Regions from separate parts of the Hymenobacter radiodurans genome, predicted to be linked through region 2. Evidence: riboswitches for the same ligand, from Rfam matches in the RefSeq annotation. Region 2 holds a riboswitch; each other region holds the start of a gene.
What was found. A riboswitch is a leader RNA that binds a small molecule or an ion and turns the genes downstream of it on or off. The one in region 2 is predicted to bind S-adenosylmethionine.
Positions count from the first base shown of each region.

Region 1: another riboswitch for S-adenosylmethionine. It lies ahead of EPD59_RS13635 (amino acid permease); the one in region 2 lies ahead of EPD59_RS22955 (ATP-grasp domain-containing protein).
Region 3: another riboswitch for S-adenosylmethionine. It lies ahead of EPD59_RS03515 (O-acetylhomoserine aminocarboxypropyltransferase/cysteine synthase family protein); the one in region 2 lies ahead of EPD59_RS22955 (ATP-grasp domain-containing protein).

Region 1 covers NZ_CP037922.1:2,929,747-2,935,846, reverse strand. Annotated here, with positions in the region: partial or broken gene EPD59_RS13650 (DegT/DnrJ/EryC1/StrS family aminotransferase) at 1-116, shown strand, start outside; gene EPD59_RS13645 (Gfo/Idh/MocA family protein) at 113-1,156, shown strand; gene EPD59_RS13640 (EcsC family protein) at 1,208-1,957, shown strand; SAM riboswitch class I at 2,052-2,162, shown strand; gene EPD59_RS13635 (amino acid permease) at 2,511-3,971, shown strand; gene EPD59_RS13630 (CPBP family intramembrane glutamic endopeptidase) at 4,150-5,013, shown strand; gene EPD59_RS13625 (lipopolysaccharide biosynthesis protein) at 5,010-6,080, opposite strand; gene EPD59_RS13620 (polysaccharide biosynthesis protein) at 6,062-6,100, opposite strand, start outside.
Region 2 covers NZ_CP037922.1:4,460,819-4,466,918, forward strand. Annotated here, with positions in the region: gene EPD59_RS20220 (N-acetylmuramoyl-L-alanine amidase) at 1-295, shown strand, start outside; gene EPD59_RS22945 (MFS transporter) at 465-1,346, shown strand; gene EPD59_RS22950 (MFS transporter) at 1,370-1,867, shown strand; gene EPD59_RS24300 (MFS transporter small subunit) at 1,908-2,138, shown strand; gene EPD59_RS20230 (putative signal transducing protein) at 2,155-2,475, shown strand; SAM riboswitch class I at 2,578-2,669, shown strand; gene EPD59_RS22955 (ATP-grasp domain-containing protein) at 3,059-3,670, shown strand; gene EPD59_RS22960 (hypothetical protein) at 3,634-3,879, shown strand; gene EPD59_RS20240 (LLM class flavin-dependent oxidoreductase) at 4,037-5,056, shown strand; gene EPD59_RS20245 (molybdopterin molybdotransferase MoeA) at 5,091-6,100, opposite strand, start outside.
Region 3 covers NZ_CP037922.1:564,954-571,053, forward strand. Annotated here, with positions in the region: gene EPD59_RS03505 (murein hydrolase activator EnvC family protein) at 1-799, shown strand, start outside; gene EPD59_RS03510 (homoserine O-acetyltransferase family protein) at 886-1,914, opposite strand; gene EPD59_RS03515 (O-acetylhomoserine aminocarboxypropyltransferase/cysteine synthase family protein) at 2,183-3,568, opposite strand; SAM riboswitch class I at 3,944-4,058, opposite strand; gene EPD59_RS03520 (LysM peptidoglycan-binding domain-containing protein) at 4,246-4,539, opposite strand; gene EPD59_RS03525 (hypothetical protein) at 4,769-5,182, shown strand; gene EPD59_RS03530 (lysylphosphatidylglycerol synthase transmembrane domain-containing protein) at 5,241-6,100, opposite strand, start outside.

The DNA of each region.
Region 1 (6,100 bases), 1.5 Mb from region 2:
AGCTGTGCCGTACGGTGCTGTCGCTACCCATTCATCCGATGCTCACTGAGGCGCAACAAGACTATATCATTACGACTATCCGGGCGTTTTTTGCTTTAACCCGCTCTGCTGCATGAGTATACCGTTACACTCCGGAGCCGAGCAGCCCGAGGTAAGCTTTGCTATTTGTGGTGTGGGCCACATTGGTCGTCGCCACGCGGCGCTGGTGCAGCGTCAGCCGGGTGCCAAGCTTGTAGCCTTAATCGATATCAGGGCTGAGCTAGAATTGGAGCTGTCCGCCGAATTTGTGGGGATTCCTTTCTTCACGTCTCTTGAAGAATATCTCGCCCATGGTCCCGCCGCTGATGTCCTTACGGTAGCCACGCCCAATCATCTGCACGCGCCCCAGGCAATTGCCGGCTTACGCCACGGGCTACATGTGTTGGTAGAAAAGCCGCTAGCCCTGCGCACCGCCGATGCGGAACAAGTTGTGGCTACGGCCTCGCAGGCGGGCCGGTTGGTATTTGGAGTAATGCAGAATCGCTACTCACCGCCGGCCGTTTGGCTGAAGCAAGTAATTGAGGAAAACCGACTGGGGAGCATTTTTATGGTCCAGATAAACTGTTTCTGGAACCGCGATGCCCGCTACTACCGCCCCGGCAGCTGGCACGGCACCCACGCTCAGGACGGCGGTACGCTCTTCACTCAGTTCAGCCACTTCATCGATCTGCTCTACTGGGTTTTCGGCGACGTAACTAATGTGCAAGCCCGTTTCCATGACTTCAACCACCAGCACCTTACCGAGTTTGAGGATAGCGGCCTCGTGACTTTTGACCTCGTACGCGGCGGTACTGGCACTCTGCATTACAGCACCGCCGTCTGGGACCGCAACCTCGAAAGCAGCCTCACCGTCATCGGCGAGCACGGCAGTCTGCGCATCGGTGGGCAATACATGGATAAAGTGGAGCACTGCCACATCCGCGACTACGAATGCCCGCCGCTTCTGCCGACCAATCCCGCCAATCACTACGGTTTCTACCAAGGCAGCGCCGCCAATCATGTGCAGGCGATAGAAGAGGTGGTTGAGGCAGTTAAAAGCGGCGATTTATGTGAAACGAATGCTCGGGAAGGAGTGAAAGTGGTGGAGATTATTGAGCGGATTTATGGCTTAAAGTAACGTGGAGAAGCGTAGGTAAAAACTACTTATCAGTTTTACGTAACTACTTACATGAACTGCCCCGACGAACAAGCCCTCACTGAACTCCGCGCCTGGCAACAGCGCATGCAGAAGTCACCGACGCTGCTGAACCGCTTCACGCGCCGGGTACAGATTCGGTTGAATGCGTTTCTGCCCGAGCGGGTGCATGAGGCCATTACCACGGCTATTCGGCAGATGGTGCGCGGGGTGTTGTTTGGGTCGATGCACACTACGCGCCAGCCGCTGCTGGAGGCGCCGTGGGCGGAACGGGAAACGGCGGTGCGCACCCGCATCCGTTACTACCGCAACACCGCGTCGGCCGAAGGCGCCGTGACGGGGGCGGGGGGCTTTTTGCTGGGCCTGGCCGATTTTCCGCTGCTGCTGGGCCTCAAGCTTAAGCTGCTCTTCGACGTAGCCGCCCTCTACGGCCACGACGTGCGCGATTATACTGAGCGGCTCTATCTACTGTACATTTTTCAGCTGGCCTTTTCCAGTCAGCACACCCGCAATGAGGTGTATCGTCGCATTGCCGACTGGGACAGCTACCGCCACACGCTGCCCACCGATGTAAATGAGTTTGATTGGCGCACCTTTCAGCAAGAGTACCGCGACTACATCGACTTGGCGAAGCTGGCCCAGCTGGTGCCCGTAATTGGAGCAGCGGTGGGAGCGGTGGCCAACTACCGCCTCATCGAGCAACTCGGCGAAACGGCCATGAACTGTTACCGCATGCGCCATCTTGAGCCGAAGGGTACTATGTTGCCCCCCAGCGCCGGCTAAGCCACACGGTAAAAGAGAAAGAATAGCCGCATTTGCAAGTACGCATGCCGGTAGTCTACCTTTGCGACCCCAATTCTTTCTGATCAAAGGATTGTTTTTATACCGAGGCGTGGAGAGAAAGGCTCAATGAAACGCCGGCAACCCCCAGCACAACTGGAACGGTGCCAACCGAGGTCAGCGCAAGTATCGACTGGCTATATAAAAACAAATTGCCGTGAACATTCAGCTGCAACCTGCTCTATTTTCCTTCGCCACCCTGCCGCTCCACACGCTGAGTTGGGCTGCTTGTTTGGGTATGGGTTGTTGCTGTTGTTGAGCGTTCGAACATTCTCTCATCTTCCTGGCTTTGCCAATCTGCAGCTGTAAGTAGCCGCTGGGGGCATTTCTGCTCTGATTCAGCCTTTGCATTGGCTGTAGATCAGGTAGTTGCCCATTTTGCCGAAGCCGTAGCAACGGCGTCAGCTTTGTGATCTGTCTGCTTTACAGGCGGATATTCTTTCTCTTATCTCCATTCTTTTTATCCACCACGAGGCGCGGCTTCGTGCTACATTTTATGCTCAAAAAGTCACTGGAATTGCTGCGACAAGAGGCGGCCGAAACCGGCACTCACACCCTCAAGCGCAGTCTGAGTGCCTTCAACCTTGTCGCCATTGGGGTAGGGGTTATCATTGGGGCGGGACTCTTTTCCCTTACTGGTATAGCGGCCGCCAATCATACCGGACCAGCCGTTACGCTTTCATTTTTGGTAGCAGCCGTTGGCTGTGCCTTTTCGGCCCTGTGCTACGCGGAGTTTGCGTCTATGGTACCCGTCGCTGGCTCCGCCTATACCTATTCCTACGCTACGCTAGGTGAGCTGTTTGCCTGGATTATTGGCTGGGATTTGGTGCTCGAATATTCCGTGGGCGCCGCGGCCGTAGCCATCAGCTGGTCGCAGTACCTGACGCGGTTTTTGGCCAAATACGACCTGCATATTCCCGCTCAGCTGGTTATGTCGCCCTTCGAGACGTCTACTTTGGCCGATGGCTCGGTGGTGCACGGGTTCGTCAATCTGCCCGCTATTCTGATCGTGCTGGCCATCACAGCCATCGTGATTCGGGGTACGCAGGGCTCGGCCTGGGTTAACGCAACCATTGTGGCCCTGAAGGTATCGGTAGTGCTGGTGTTTATTGCGTTGGGTTGGCAATACATCGATCCGGCTAATTATCAGCCCTATATCCCGGCCAATACGGGCACGTTTGGTGAGTTTGGCTTGAGCGGCATTCTGCGCGGAGCCGGTGTTATCTTCTTCGTCTTCATCGGCTTTGATATTGTGGCCACGATGGCGCAGGAAGCAAAAAAACCCCAGCGTGATATGCCTATCGGCATCATCGGCTCGCTGGTCGTGTGTACTATTCTGTTCGTGTTGTTTGGGCACGTAATGACGGGCCTGGCCAACTACACAGAGTTCAAAAATAGCGCCGCGCCGGTAGCCATCGCCATCGAGAAAACGCCGTATGCCTGGCTGAGTCAAGCCATTATTATCGCCATCCTGATTGGCTACACCTCCGTCATTCTGGTGGATTTGCTGGGGCAGTCGCGGGTGTTTTTCTCCATGTCGCGCGACGGACTGTTGCCCAAGATCTTCTCCGAAATTCACCCTCGCTTCCAGACGCCTTACAAATCAAACATCTTGTTGGCCGCCCTAATCAGCGCTTTCGCAGGCTTGGTGCCCATTCAGGTAGTAGGCGAAATGACCAGTATTGGTACGCTGCTGGCCTTCGTGATGGTGTGCCTCGGCGTACTCATTATGCGCAAGCAGCAGCCCGATGCGCCCCGCGCTTTTCGCACGCCGTGGGTGCCGCTGGTGCCCATTATGGGCATCCTGACCTGCTTACTGATGATGTTTTCGCTCCCCTGGGATACCTGGTTGCGCCTCATTGTGTGGCTGGCAGCCGGACTAGTGATTTATTACCTCTATGGTAAAAAGCACAGCAAACTGCGACTAGCACAGGAACAAGCCCAAGTGAAGGCTTAACGAATTACACTCCCCAAAAAAACCCCCTGCATCATCATAGCGGGGGCTTTTTTATGCCTGATAAACGGATGCCTTCCGACAGCAATACCGAATTTTTAAAACCTGATTCGAGCGAAGTAACACAGCAATGAAGCAGTTTTAGGTAGCTTTAAGCATCTATCTTTTCTATAGCTATCCGATGATCGAAACGTTACCCGAATCTGAAATCCAAGCTTCTATAAATCAACCTGCTGCGTACCCAACCGTGAAGGAAAGTTGGGGCGCGCTCGGCTGGTTTATGCTACTGGCACTCGTCCTAGGATTTCTGTCCATTCCCTTCCTTCGCTTTACAACCCACGCGCAATCCATCATTGTGACTGTGGTAGCCAGTGATTTGGCTAAGGCTCTGATCATCGTATTTCTGCTCTGGAAAATTCCGGCGGTGCGCCGTCAGCCGATTCGGCTGCTGGCGTCGCGCGAAATTCCGTTGGTGTACCTATTGCTGCCGCTACTGGTGTTCGCGCAGATGGCCTTGCGCACGTTGGTTGTGTTCCTGCATCTGCCCAACTGGATGAGCGATTCTATGCAGAAGCTAAATGCATTTCCTGGGCTATCGTTTTTTGTTATTTGCATCTCGGCTCCCATTCTAGAAGAGCTACTCTTTCGGGGCTTGCTTCTGCCGGGGCTACTCAAAAACTACAGTCCCCGCAAAGCCATAGTACAGTCCAGTTTATTATTCGGGATTATCCACTTGAATCCGGCTCAGGTTGTATCGGCGTTTCTGTTAGGGCTCTTTTTGGGTTGGCTGTACTACCGCACGCACTCATTGGCGGCGTGCATCGTGGTGCATTTTCTGAACAATGCCGTGGCTTGGAAGGCTTTGCAAAATCCGAAGTGGCAGAATGTAGAAGACCCAATCGCCCTATTACCCGGTGGCTCGACACTACTTCTAATGATAGTCATAGCGGCCGTCATTTTCGCTGGCGGAACCTGGCTTATCTGGCGGGCCACGCAGCAGAGCGTTGCTATGAGAGATGCGTCGATAGACAGCCTAGAGCTTTAAAAATGGGCCCGTCGGCGCACCTGCTGCCACAGGTTACTAACCTCTGGTACAGCCCGCGTCAGCAACAAAAGCCCCCCATATACGCTTGTAAGCATTGTAGAGCGAACGAGCATCGTGACGAAAACCGAGTGAGTAATTGGCACCAGCCATGCTGCTAAACCAGCAGCGGCAGCAACTGCTAAAACCAGCGGAATCCGAAAATCGAAGGGCTGCAAGCCGTAGGCGCGCCACACAAACCAGGTGCGCGCCACGTTGATGCCAGTCATGGCCAGGAGGGTAGCAAGAGCTGCGCCGGTGAGGCCGTACAACGGAATCAGGAGCAGATTGAGCAGCACCGTAGCTACCGCCAGCGACACATTGAACACCAAATCGAAGCGGTAGCGGGGGGAGGTGACCAGTATCAAGCCGTTGACACCCGTTATGCTATCGAAAAGGCGTCCGGCCAGCAGCAGCAACACGGACGTGGCGCCAGCCGCAAATTCGGGCCGCATTAGCGAGTAAATGAAGTCCAGATTCAAGCCAATGCCCAGCGCCAGCCAACACCCCACCACCGTGTTGAGCCGCGTAGTGCGGCGGTAAAAGTCGGCCATGCGCGGCATATCCTGCGCTTTCCAGTACTCCGCCAGCAGCGGAAAAGCAATCTTATTCAGCGAGCGAGCCGGAATAGTAAGCGCAGTGCTAATAAAAAACGCAGTGGTATACACGCCCGTAGCCGCCAAACTTATACTAGAACCTACCATCAGCGAATCGATGGAGCCGATGATGGTGCCCGACAAGCTGGACAGAATCACGAACCCGCTGAAGCTGAGCACTTCCCGCACGGGCACTACCCCCAATGCTGCCTTGGAAGGCCGCAAGTGCCACTCACCCAAGTACATCACATAGAGCGCCAGCAGCAGCGTAGCGAATCCATAGCTGCCAATAAAAGCCAGCACAAATTGATGAAAGGTTAGATATCCCAACGAGAATAAAAGCGCCGCTACCACCGTGAGCACGCGCAGCAGAATATCCTGCACAAAGGATGAAAAAGCCGTTTGATAGAGCGCCTTCAGGTACGCATCCTGCAAGGAATAAAACAGCGTAAACA
Region 2 (6,100 bases):
CGTGGCGTTCCGGCCTTTATCAGCTGCGCTGTACACTGAAATGCTGGCGACGGGCTTGCCCGGGTTTGGCAACGTAGGCAGCTTCAACTTCGGGCTGAATGGTCCTACCGAATACCCCAATGCGCTGGTAGAAACGGCTTTCGTCTCGAATCCTGACGATGAACGCCTGCTGGCCTCGCCTGCTTTTCAAGAGCAAATGGCCGAGCGGATGGTTCGCGGACTAGGAAGATTTCTAAGGGGCAGTCGGCAGCCGGGCCTACGCGGCTGGCTAGGTCGGAAACCCGCCGAGCAGTAAGCTACGGCTACTAGCTATAGCTATTTAGCAACATTTATAGCTTTCAGGTTGATAATCTGAAACAAAAGCTTCTACCTTCCTGATTCTCAATGCAAGAGGCGCCTTTGCTGCCTCAGCATATCCTAGCGCTCTCCCGTTCACCTATTTCCCACCACTCTTTTTCTACTGCATGGCAACCTCTACCTCATGGCTGGATCGCAGCCGTACCATTGCCGGGCCGGGTTTCAACCGCTGGCTGATTCCGCCGGCCGCATTGGCCATTCACCTTGCCATTGGTCAGGCTTACGCGTTCAGCGTATTCAAAAAGCCTATGGGAGCCCTCATCAGCGGTGATGTGAACGCGCCCGCTCCTACCGACTGGACGCCCGGTCAGTTGGCTGTTATCTTCTCCATTGCCATTGTGCTCTTGGGTTTGTCGGCGGCGGTATTTGGTAAATGGCTCGAACGGGTTGGACCGCGCAAAGCAATGCTGGCTTCGGCTCTATGCTTTGCGGGGGGCTTTTTTATCTCGGCACTGGGCGTATCCATGCACAACATCTGGCTTGTGTACTTCGGCTATGGCTTTGTGGGCGGTATTGGGCTAGGCATTGGGTACATTTCGCCGGTGAGCACGCTTATCAAGTGGTTCCCAGATAGGCCGGGCGTAGCGACGGGTATGGCTATTATGGGCTTTGGCGGAGGCGCCATGATTGGCTCGCCGCTGGCCGTCGCCTTGATGGCTTATTTCAAAGATTCGGCTCCTATGGGCGTAGCGCCTACCATGCTCACGATGGGTGCTATTTACCTGATATTCATGATGTTTGGGGTATTCACCATTCGGGTACCCGCCGAAGGCTGGAAACCGGAAGGCTACGTGCCCAACACCCAACAGTCAACCCTTATTACGACGGCCAACGTGGATGCCGATACGGCTATTAAAACCCCGCAGTTTTGGCTTCTATGGGTGGTATTGCTCACGAATGTGACAGCGGGTATTGGTGTGCTCGAAACAGCCTCACCGCTTATTCAGGAAACTTTTTCTGATACCTCTATGGGACAGGCCTGGGCGTAACGGCGGCCGCGGCTGCTGGCTTTGTGGGTCTGCTGAGCTTATTCAATTTGCTAGGGCGCTTTTTTTGGTCGTCGGCCTCGGATAAGATGGGCCGCAAGCCTACCTACATGATTTACTTTGGCTTGGGCATTGCGCTCTATGCATTAGTGCCCACGCTGGCGGCCAATCACTCACTGGCGTTGTTCGTCATCGTGTGCTGCGTGATTCTGAGCATGTATGGAGGCGGATTTGCTACCGTTCCGGCTTACCTGCGCGACTTGTTCGGCACGATGCAAGTAGGCGCTATTCATGGGCGCCTGCTCACGGCTTGGTCTACGGCTGGTATTCTGGGGCCTCTGATTGTGAACTACTTGCACCAAAGTCAGAAAGATAAAGGCCTGACCGGCGCGGAGGCATACCAGACGGTGTTTTATGTGATGGCCGGCGTACTGGTAGTTGGCCTGATTGCCAACATGCTCGTGACGGCCGTGAACGAGAAATACCACTACAAAGAAGCTACTCCCAAGAAAGTAGCTGCTTAGTGCGTGCTGGTTTAAGTACTCAATTGTAAACATCCTTCACATGGAAAATAGAATAAATCCCACCATTCCAGAGGCCGATAATGCACCATCCTCGGGTTTAAAAACAGCGCTGGCATGGCTGTATGTCGGTGTGCCGCTCGCCTGGGGGTGTCCCAAACGTTTATTAAAGCTTTGGACTTGTTCAAATAAGTCAGCAAGCCGCTTCAGTTGTGAAGCCTGCATATACTTTTTACCACGAGAAGCACCTAATGGGGTGCTTCTCGTGTTTTAGCTGAAATTTATATCCTATGTTCATCGAGCCAACCGACGGCACAGTTGTCCTGCTAGAATCGTTTGCCAACTCCATATCAGCGCACCTGGCCAAGAACCAGCTCGAAGCGGCTGGTATTGCCTGCTTCATAAGCAATGAGAATCGGCCGTACGGGCCTATTTCGGGCGGAGTACGGCTGCACGTGCGCCAGCAGGATTTGGAGGCCGCGCAGCAGGTTCTAGCCGACCACAGCGCTCTGATGACAGCCGTACCCGATGATGAGCCAGACGCGGCTCAACCGGCCTCCGATTCATCCGGCAGTTTGCTTACTCGGCTTCGGACGTGGCTGCTTTCGTAGCAGCGCAACACGTCGCGTTTCAATAGTGCGCACCCCAGATTTGGAATATTAGGAAGCGAGTTGGTACATTTGTACCACCAATTCTTTCCCATCAAAGGATTGTTTTTATACAGAGGCGCAGAGAGACAGGCTCCGTGAAGCGCCGGCAACCCCCGCTCCCCGTGGAACGGTGCCAAGTCCTGACCATATAAAAACAAGTTACCGTGGATCTTTTCAACACCTCCGCTTTCTCTCTACCCCTCGTTGCTACGCAACAGCTTTGTCGCGCACAGTCTGCGCTGGCCTGCTGTTGTATGGGCTCGGTAGGACAAGGTTGTTGTTGATTTTCCCTCTTCCCTTTCCTACCAGTAACCTAGCCTGACGCGTTTTCAGCGGCTGGTTGGTGTTTTCTGCTTTCGTGGCTCCACCTTGTGGCCGCCCTCCTCGAGCACCCAGACTGGCTAATGCAGTTCGTGCCAGCTAAGGCCCCGCGGCGCCCCAACTTATTCGGCTTGGTCCAAGCAGAAAAAAGCCCCCCAGCTTTTGCTCCCGTTGGCAACGCGCCTATTTCCAGTGCTTTCACTTTCTTACTATACCACCTAACATGTCTGATTTACAGAAGCCTATTGGCATTTATTATGAGCACCCCGAATGGTTTAAGCCGCTGTTTGCGGAGCTGGACCGCCGGGGTTTGCCCTACGAAAAGATTGACGCCGCTCATCATCTGTTTGACCCTTCTGAAAAGGAAAGCCGCTATAGCTTGGTGGTGAATCGGATGAGTTCTTCGGCCTACCTGCGCGGACACGGACAAGGCATTTTTCACACCGCTGGCTTTGCTACTCACTTGGAGCGGCTCGGCGTGCGTATCATCAACGGCTCGGCCGCTACGGCTATTGAGACGAATAAAGCCCGTCAACTCTCGCTGTTCGAGTCGTTGGGCCTGAACTACCCCAAGTCGTTTGTGATAAACCACGCCTCGCGGGCCGTGGACGCGGCCAAGCAGCTGCGCTTCCCGATTGTGGTGAAAGTGAACATCGGTGGCAGCGGCGCGGGCATCATTCGCTTCGACACGCCGGAAGGCCTGCAAGCGGCCGTGGACGCCAATCAAATTGACTTGGGTATCGACCAGACGGCGCTGGTGCAGGAGTACGTGACGCCGCGTGGGGGCATATTACCCGCGTGGAGACGCTGGATGGCAAGTTTTTGTACGCCATGAAGGTGTTCACTACTGGCGAGAGCTTCAATCTCTGCCCCGCCGAAATCTGCCAGATTCCGGACGAGCCTACGGCCGGCGACTTCTGCCTGACGGAAGCGCCCAAGAAAGGCATTCAGGTAGAAGCTACTACGCCGCCCGATGAGATAATTGAGGCCGTGGAGCGCATCGTAGCTGCCGCTAAAATTGACGTGGGGGCATTGAGTATCTGATTGATGACCGCACGGGCGAGGCACTGTTCTACGACATCAACGCCTTGTCCAACTTCGTGGCCGACGCCGTCAATGTGGTTGGTTTTGACCCCTACGCCCGCTTCGTGGATTACCTGGAGCAACAACTCGAATTAACCACCGCAAACGCTCTTACGATATGAAATTCGGGTATTGGCTTCCCATTTTTGGCGGTTGGCTCCGCAACGTTCCCGACGAGCAAATGCCTACGTCGTGGGACTACGTAAAACAGTTGGCGCAGCGCAGCGAGGACTGGGGCTACAGCCTCACCCTCATTGCGGAGCTGTATCTGAATGACATTAAAGGTCAGGAAGAGCCAGCCCTAGAGGCGTGGAGCACGGCCGCAGCCCTGGCGGCGGTGACCAAAGAGTTGGAAATTATGGTGGCGGTGCGACCTACTTTCCACAACCCCGCCTTGCTGGCCAAGCAGGCTGCCAACATCGATCTGATTGCACCGGGCCGCTTGTCGTTGAACGTGGTATCGTCGTGGTGGCGCGATGAGGCGACCAAGTACGGCTTGCACTTCGAGCAGCACGACGACCGCTACGCCCGCACCAAAGAGTGGCTGGACGTGGTAACCAACGTATGGGAGAAAGATCATTTCTCCTACGATGGCAAGTATTATCAGCTGACGGACAACGTATTGCAGCCCAAGCCCGCCAAGAAGCCCTTCCTGTACGCCGGTGGCGAATCGGAAGCGGCGAAGGACTTGATTTCGACGCAGTGCGACGGCTACGTGATGCACGGCGACTCACCGGAGCAGATCGGGCAGCGCATTGCCGACATGCGTAGGCGTCGAGAGCAGAAGAATTTACCCCCCATGAAGTTTGGCGTGGCCGGCTACAGCATCGTGCGCGATAATGAGCAGGACGTGAAGCGCGAGCTGGACCGCATTACCAACGTGCAAGCCTCCGCCGCAGGCTACGGCAACTACCAGCAGTGGTTGGCCGGCACACAACTGGAGCAGCAGGTGTCGCTGCATGATTACTCGGTATCGAACCGTGGCTTGCGCACCGGCCTCACCGGCACACCCGCCCAAATTCAGGACCGCATCGGTGCCTACGAAGCCGTGGGTGTAGATTTCTTTCTGTTGCAGTGCAGCCCGCAGCTAGAGGAAATGGAGCGATTCTCGGAATCGGTAATTCATGTGCTGGTTTAATTGAGGCCACCACGCTAAGCTGATTACCTATTTATTAGGCGGTTATGCAGAGCAGAGCGAAGCATCTCGCGTGCTGACACAGGAGTAATACTCCCACTAAACACGCGAGATGCTTCGCTCTGCTCTGCATGACCGCCTTTTTACTTTGTTCTACTTGGTCTTGAGCAGCTTCTTCAATTCCGAAACCGTAGAAGTGGCCACGCTTCGCCGGCGGGGAATTCGGTTTGGTCGGGGGCAATTCTAGGAAACCATCGCAGTGGAGCAGGCTGGCTAAATCGCCGGAGCCACCGGCTCGTTGCGGGTGGGCCAGCAGGCGGCCTTCGGAAGTCAGTTCGAGGCGAACGGGCAGGAAGTGGGTGAGGCGCGGACGAAAGCTGACATCGGTAGCCAGCACGGCTACGGAAGTGGGTGTGGGGGGCATTTCTGCTGCCTGACAGGCGCGCAGCCAAGGCTGCACGTAGCGGTAAAAATTCACGAAGGTCGACACCGGATTGCCCGGCAAGGCAAATACAACTGCACCGCCCGGCTTCCACCCAAACCAAAAGGGCTTGCCCGGCCGTTGCTCTACTTCGTGAAAAATCTGCTCCACGCCCAGCTCGCGCAGCACGCCCGGCAAAAAATCGGCCTGGCCTTTCGAGACGCCACCGCTGAGCACTACGGCATCGAAGTCGCTGAGCAGTTGGGGCAACCCTTGGCGCAGAACATCCTGGTCGTCGATGAAATGAAACGCCTCGGTCGTTGCACCAGTAGCGTGAGCAGCAGCTTGCAGCATGGCCGCGTTGGAACGGCGAATCTGGTGGGGCAATGGCTGCTCAGCAACGTCCACCAGCTCATCACCAGTGCTAACGATAGCCAGGCGGGCGGCCCGCGTGACGGAGAGCGTAGCCGCGCCGATGGTAGCCGCTACGGCTATTTCGGCTGGGCCGAGGCGTGTGCCTGCGGGCAGTAATAAGTCACCTTGGCGACGGTCGGCGGCGCGGGCGTGCACGTTGTGGCCCGCACGCTCAGGCAAGACTTGAACGGTAGCAATACGCTGCTCTTCAA
Region 3 (6,100 bases), 830 kb from region 2:
ACTGACGGGCCTGACGGAGAAGAAGCAGGAAAAGAGCAGCTTACTTACTACGCAGTTGGCGGAGAATCGTAACCTCAGTACTCTGAAGGTGCAACAGGACCAAGTGGTTACGAAGCTAAGTCGCCAAGAGGAAAACCTGCGCCAAGAGCTAGCCAATCGTCAGGAAGCCGTTAGAAAGCTTGATAACCTGATTGCGCAACGCGTGCGCGAAGAAATAGCCCGCGCCGCCCGGGTAGCGGCGGCCAAAGCAGCCGCCAAAGCGGCAGCCGAGCGTGCCGCCGCCGGTAGCAGCAGCCCTGGTAGCACAGCTCGTACGAGCCCGGCAGCCGAAGCCGCCGCTACCCGTGTCGACCGCATTACGCTCACGCCTGAGATTGCCAGCATTTCCTCTTCATTTGCCGAGAACAGGGGGCGCATGCTGTGGCCTGTAGCACGCGGATTTATCTCTCAACACTTCGGGCGCCACGCGCATCCAGTGCTCAAAAACGTAATTGTGGAGAACCGTGGCGTCGATATTCAGACGAGCGCCGGAGAAGCAGTGCGCGCTGTTTCGGCCGGTAAAGTGCTTACTGTTACTAGTATAGCAGGGATGAATAACATCGTAATGGTGCAGCACGGCGAATACTTCACGGTGTATGCCAAGCTACGCAGCGTAACGGTAAGTGAGGGTGACCAAGTGCAGGCCAAGCAGTCAATTGGTACCGTGTACACCAATTCGGAGGGCACATCAGAACTACAGTTTCAGGTGTGGCGCAACAGCTCCAACCTGAACCCCGAAAGCTGGCTGGGACAAAAGTAGAACCGGAAAGCGGGTGGTTAGCTGCTGGCTCAGTCGCCGTGTGTTGGTGTTTTTGCCCCCAGTAGCTAGTAAATGCCCCAGGCGCATTACTGCACAACCGTCTGCACGTAGAAGCGTTCGAGTAAGTGAGTGATTTGGGCGGTTTCGATCAGAAAGCCATCGTGGCCGTAACCAGAATCCATTTCGGCATAAACAGCACCAGGTATGTAGCGGGCTAGAAGCTGCTGCTCCGTGAGCGGAAATAACACATCCGATGTAATGCCGATGACCAGCGTACGAGCCCGTATTCGGCCCAGCGCGGCAGCCACCCCTCCGCGACTGCGGCCCACATTGTGCGAGTCCATGGCTCTGGACAGCGCCACGTAGGTATAGGCATTGAAGCGCGCCACCAGCTTGTCGCCTTGATACTGTTGATAGGAACTGGCCCGAAAATCAGTAATTTTATCTTCTTCGGGCTCGTGCTGCGTATTACCGTAGGCCTCGTAGCTGCGGTAGCTAAGAAGGGCCACAGCACGAGCCGCTTTTAAGCCAAACTGCCCCCCAGTCGGTGTAGCCGAGTGATAGGTAGGGTCGGCGAAGATGGCCAGGCGCTGCGCCTCATTGAAAGCAATACCCCAGGGCGAGTGCTGCGCATTGGTAGCCAGCACAACCAAATGCTCAAACACGGTGGGTTGCTGAATAGCCCACTCCAAGGCCTGCTGCCCACCCAATGAACCGCCAATCAGCGTGTGAATCTGACCTATGCCCAGATGCTGGCGCAACGCTTCGTGCCCCGCTACCATATCACGCACTGTAAGCAGTGGAAAAGTATGGTATGGTGGTTCCCCCGACTCGGTTGGCGTAAGCGGGCCGGTGGATCCGTAACAAGAGCCCACGATGTTAGCGCATACAATGAAGTGATTTGCCGGATCGAAGTGGCAATTATGACCAAATAAACCCGGCCACCAGCTAAGCACATCGGCGTTGGCCGTAAGCGCATGACACGCCCATACCACATTGTCGCGGGCGGCATTGAGCGTACCGTAGGTCTGGTAGGCTATCTGCACCCGAAGCAAAGTCGCACCACTTTCGAGCTGAAGCGGCGCTGGAAGAATAAAGGTCTGATAATCAGTCATGCGAGGCTAGCGAATTCAGAGCCTGGAGGGAATCATTGAGGCTGCCACTACAGCAGTTAGACTCGTGACAAATAGTAAAGCGGATTTTCAATAGCTCCCAAACCGAGTGAGGCTGCCCAATAAGTAAGCTGATTCGGGAGCTATTGAAGGATGGGCAAGGCGGTATCTTTCTTCCATTTCTGCCTTGTCACCCCGCCAAACCGTAGGACTTGTAAACGGAGCACTAGCCGCTGCAACGGCCTTGCTCAATATCTTCTGCTTGCAACAGCTAGACTTCCAGTACTACGGGATGCTCGATGGCTGGCTCCGGGATTGTATCACCTTCGGTTTGCTGACGCTGGGGGGCTTTTTCCGCTACCGCGTCGAAGGCATTTTGCAAGTCAGCTTTGATGTCTTCTATATGCTCCAGTCCAAGCGAAATGCGCAGCAAGGTGGGCGTCACGCCGGCTGCTATTTGCTCCTGATCAGAAAGCTGCTGGTGCGTAGTGGCGGCGGGCTGAATAATCAACGTTTTCGCATCGCCCACATTAGCCAAATGGCTCACCAGCTTTAGGTTGTCGATGAAGTGCGTGGCCGTATCCTTGGTGCCTTTAATGCTGAAAGTCAGAACGCCACCCGCGCCGCGCTTCAGATATTTCTGGGCTAGAGCGTTATAGCGGCTGCTTTTCAAACCCGGATAGTTTACGGCTTCTACCTGCTGATGCTGCTCTAGCCATTCGGCCAGCTTTTGCGCATTTTCCACCGTCCGATCTACGCGCAACGACAGAGTTTCAAGACCTTGCAGCAGCAGGAAAGAGTTGAAAGGACTGATGGCCGGACCAAAATCGCGCAGGCCTTCTACCCGCGCCCGAATGATAAAGGCGATGTTGCCAAATGGGCCGCCTTTGCCGAACACATCATTGAAAACCAGGCCGTGATAGCCTTCCGAGGGCTCCGTAAACTGCGGAAACTTGCCATTGCCGAAGTCATACTTACCGCCGTCGACAATCACGCCGCCTATGCTGGTGCCGTGGCCGCCAATCCATTTCGTGGCCGATTCTACTACGATGTGCGCGCCGTGCTCTAGGGGGCGAAACAGGTAGCCGCCCGCGCCAAACGTGTTATCGACAATAAGCGGCAGATCGTGTTTGTCAGCAATGGCCGCAATACGCTCAAAATCGGGAATACTGAAGCTGGGGTTGCCAATCGTTTCGAGATACAGCGCCTTAGTCTTGTCGTCGATCAGGGCCTCGAAGCTTTCAGGCGTGTCGCCATCGGCAAAGCGGGCTTCGATACCTAAGCGCTTGAAAGCGACCTTAAATTGGTTGTAAGTGCCACCGTAGAGGTGCTGGGTACTTACAAAGTTGTCGCCGGCCTGCAAAATGTTGTTCAGGGCCAGAAATTGGGCTGCTTGCCCCGAGCTGGTTGCCAATGCGGCCACACCACCTTCCAGCGCCGCTACGCGTTGCTCAAATACATCGGTGGTAGGGTTCATGAGGCGCGTATAAATGTTGCCGAACTCCTTGAGGGCAAACAAATTGGCACCATGCTCCGCGTTCTTAAACACGTAAGAAGTAGTCTGATGGATAGGAACGGCGCGCGAACCAGTAGTAGGATCGGGTTGCTGACCAGCGTGCAATTGCAGGGTTTCGAAGTGCAGGTTTTGTGTGGACATCTTAGTGCTGATTAGAGTTAGAGTGAAGTAGAAAGAGATGACAGAGCGCAGATAATCAGGCATATGGAACCGCAGGAAGGTGGAGCGCTGAACGTGATCCACAGCCGAAGCAGACGAAGCCAGACTAAGACCTAACGTGGTGGGGTAGAATGCCCACGGCGCAACACGGCCTTTAGGAATGATGGAAAGGGGAGGGGGCTAAACCGGAAACTGGATTAGCAGCAGCACGCGCAACAACAGCACATTCGCGTAGCCTCACAACTGCTAATGGCAGGGGCCAAAACGCGGAAACCCGCCAACCAACCAATGCGCAACGATGCGACCGGGGCAGACGGGTGAAGCAAAATGGAAAAAGCAGTGTTTTTCATGGCACTCAGCTTATATCTCCCGCGGGCAACATAGCCGAACGGGCAGGAATTGGCACCTTTCAAAACAATGAAGGTTGCCAGCGGGTCAGGGAGCCTGTTCTCTCGCCGCTTCTGTATAAAATCTGAAAAACTGTCTCGTCGATAACGAGAAGTACCGGACTGGTAACTGCAAATGTACAGTTCGAAATGAGAACGCCAAATGCACAGCAATATTTTTTACTCCGTGCTAACTCGCTGGCTAACAAATAAAAAAGCCCCCAGCAACTTGCTGGGGGCTTTTTTATTTGTTAGCTTTAGCTCAGGGTGTGCTTACGCTTGGGGTAAGGTCAATACCTGACCTACTTCGATATGATCGGGGTTTGAACCGATGGTTGACTTGTTGGCGTCATAAATCTGATGCCACTTGGCGGCATCACCGTAGTGCTTCTTCGCAATTTTAGAAAGTGAATCGCCGCTAACTACAGTGTATTGCGTGCCTTGGGCAGCAGTAGGAGCAGCGGGCTGGTTGGCGTTGCCAAAGAAGTCTGTATTAGCCTTCTGGTTGGGATTGGCAGCCGGCTGAGCAGGCTTTTCGTCGCCTTTATTGGTTAAGAAATCGAACATTCCCATAGTCGTGGTTGATTAAGGAGAAAGGAAGGCGCATGTGCTTGATAGCTATGCTGTCACGTCGTCTTACGCCCCTAGTGCAAATAAGTTGCAGCCGTCAAAAAAGCTCCACTGTTGCTAACTCTTTCCGGCGCGGCGCGTAAGAAGCGCAACATTGCTTTGCTGGAATATTGTACCAGATAAAGCCGCTCCTTTCCATTTTTAGTTAACCCTAAGGTCACTCCCTATGAAAACCATTGCACTTCCTTTCCGCTACTTGGCCAGCCTCATTATGCTGTTGACGCTGTTCACGGCTGCTTGTAGCCAGAAAGACAAAGTTGGCGAAACCAACATGCTGTATGGCACGGAAAGCAAAGTCTGGAAAACGGACAAAGAAACCACTGCCAGCGGCGACAAGGTGGCCCAAACTGATGCTGATAAGGATACCGAACTACGTTTCTACGCCAACGGTAACTTTAACATGACGTCGCCCCAGCAATCGTTGCAAGGCAAGTACACCTTCGACCAGCCCGGCAAAAAAATCACTCTTACCCCCGACGGTGGCACCACATCCATGACTTTCGACGTGGTGAACTTGACGGATGACAAAATCACGTTGCGCGGCGTAAACGGCGAGCAAATGATGCTTGAGTCTGAATAATTGAATTCGCTTTATTACAAAAAAGCCCCCAGCAATGCACTGGGGGCTTTTTTGTGTTCTATGAGTTCATGATTTCCTTCACCCGGTTTCGGCCGAAAACCCGCGCTATCCAGCGGGGCAGGAAAATGGCCCCCAGCACCAGATAGAGATAATAGGTAACAATACGATACAGCAGGACCACAAAATTGGTCATCGTAGGTGTACCGATAAACTTGCCGAAAAAAGTAGGGAAAGCACCTTCCGCAATACCTGCTCCGCCCGGTGTAATGGCTACCAGCAGCACCACCTTATAGATGAGGTTGCGGCTGAAAATCAGCCCAAATTCTCCCCAGCTTAAGTCAACAAAGGCGGCAATAATACAGCCGATTACCAAGTAGCGAGCCGTCCAGACGAAGGCAGTGGAAAGGGCTGCTTCTACCCAGTACCGGATGGCGTTGCCGCGGAGCTGCGCTGAGGCCCATACCATCTCGTTGCCATGTTGATACGCTTTGGCCCGCCAGCGCCGCAAGCCTTTCAGGGAGAATAAACGTACCAATAACCGTTTCACTGACTGCGGATTAATGAAAAGTGCATACAGCATGACCGCCGAGTACAGCGTAACCAGCAGATAGCTAAGTACAAAGGCTATTTGCAGCGTAGTTACAAATCCTCCTTGAAGCGCCTCGTGTGGGTACAAAGCATCGCCTGCTAGCCACACTACTAGCGGCACCGTTACAACATAATACACGTTGTCGAGCAGCGCCGTAACCATTACGTACGCAAGCGATTTGCCCAGCGAAATACCTTCTTTGTTCAGCAGAAACGGCGCTACGGAAGTGCCTCCTACGGCAGAGGGGAGCACGCAAGAGGCAAATTCCCAGATCATAATCACATCTAGGCTCTGGCGCCAACTTAGTACCTTCTCCGAGATATGCCGAA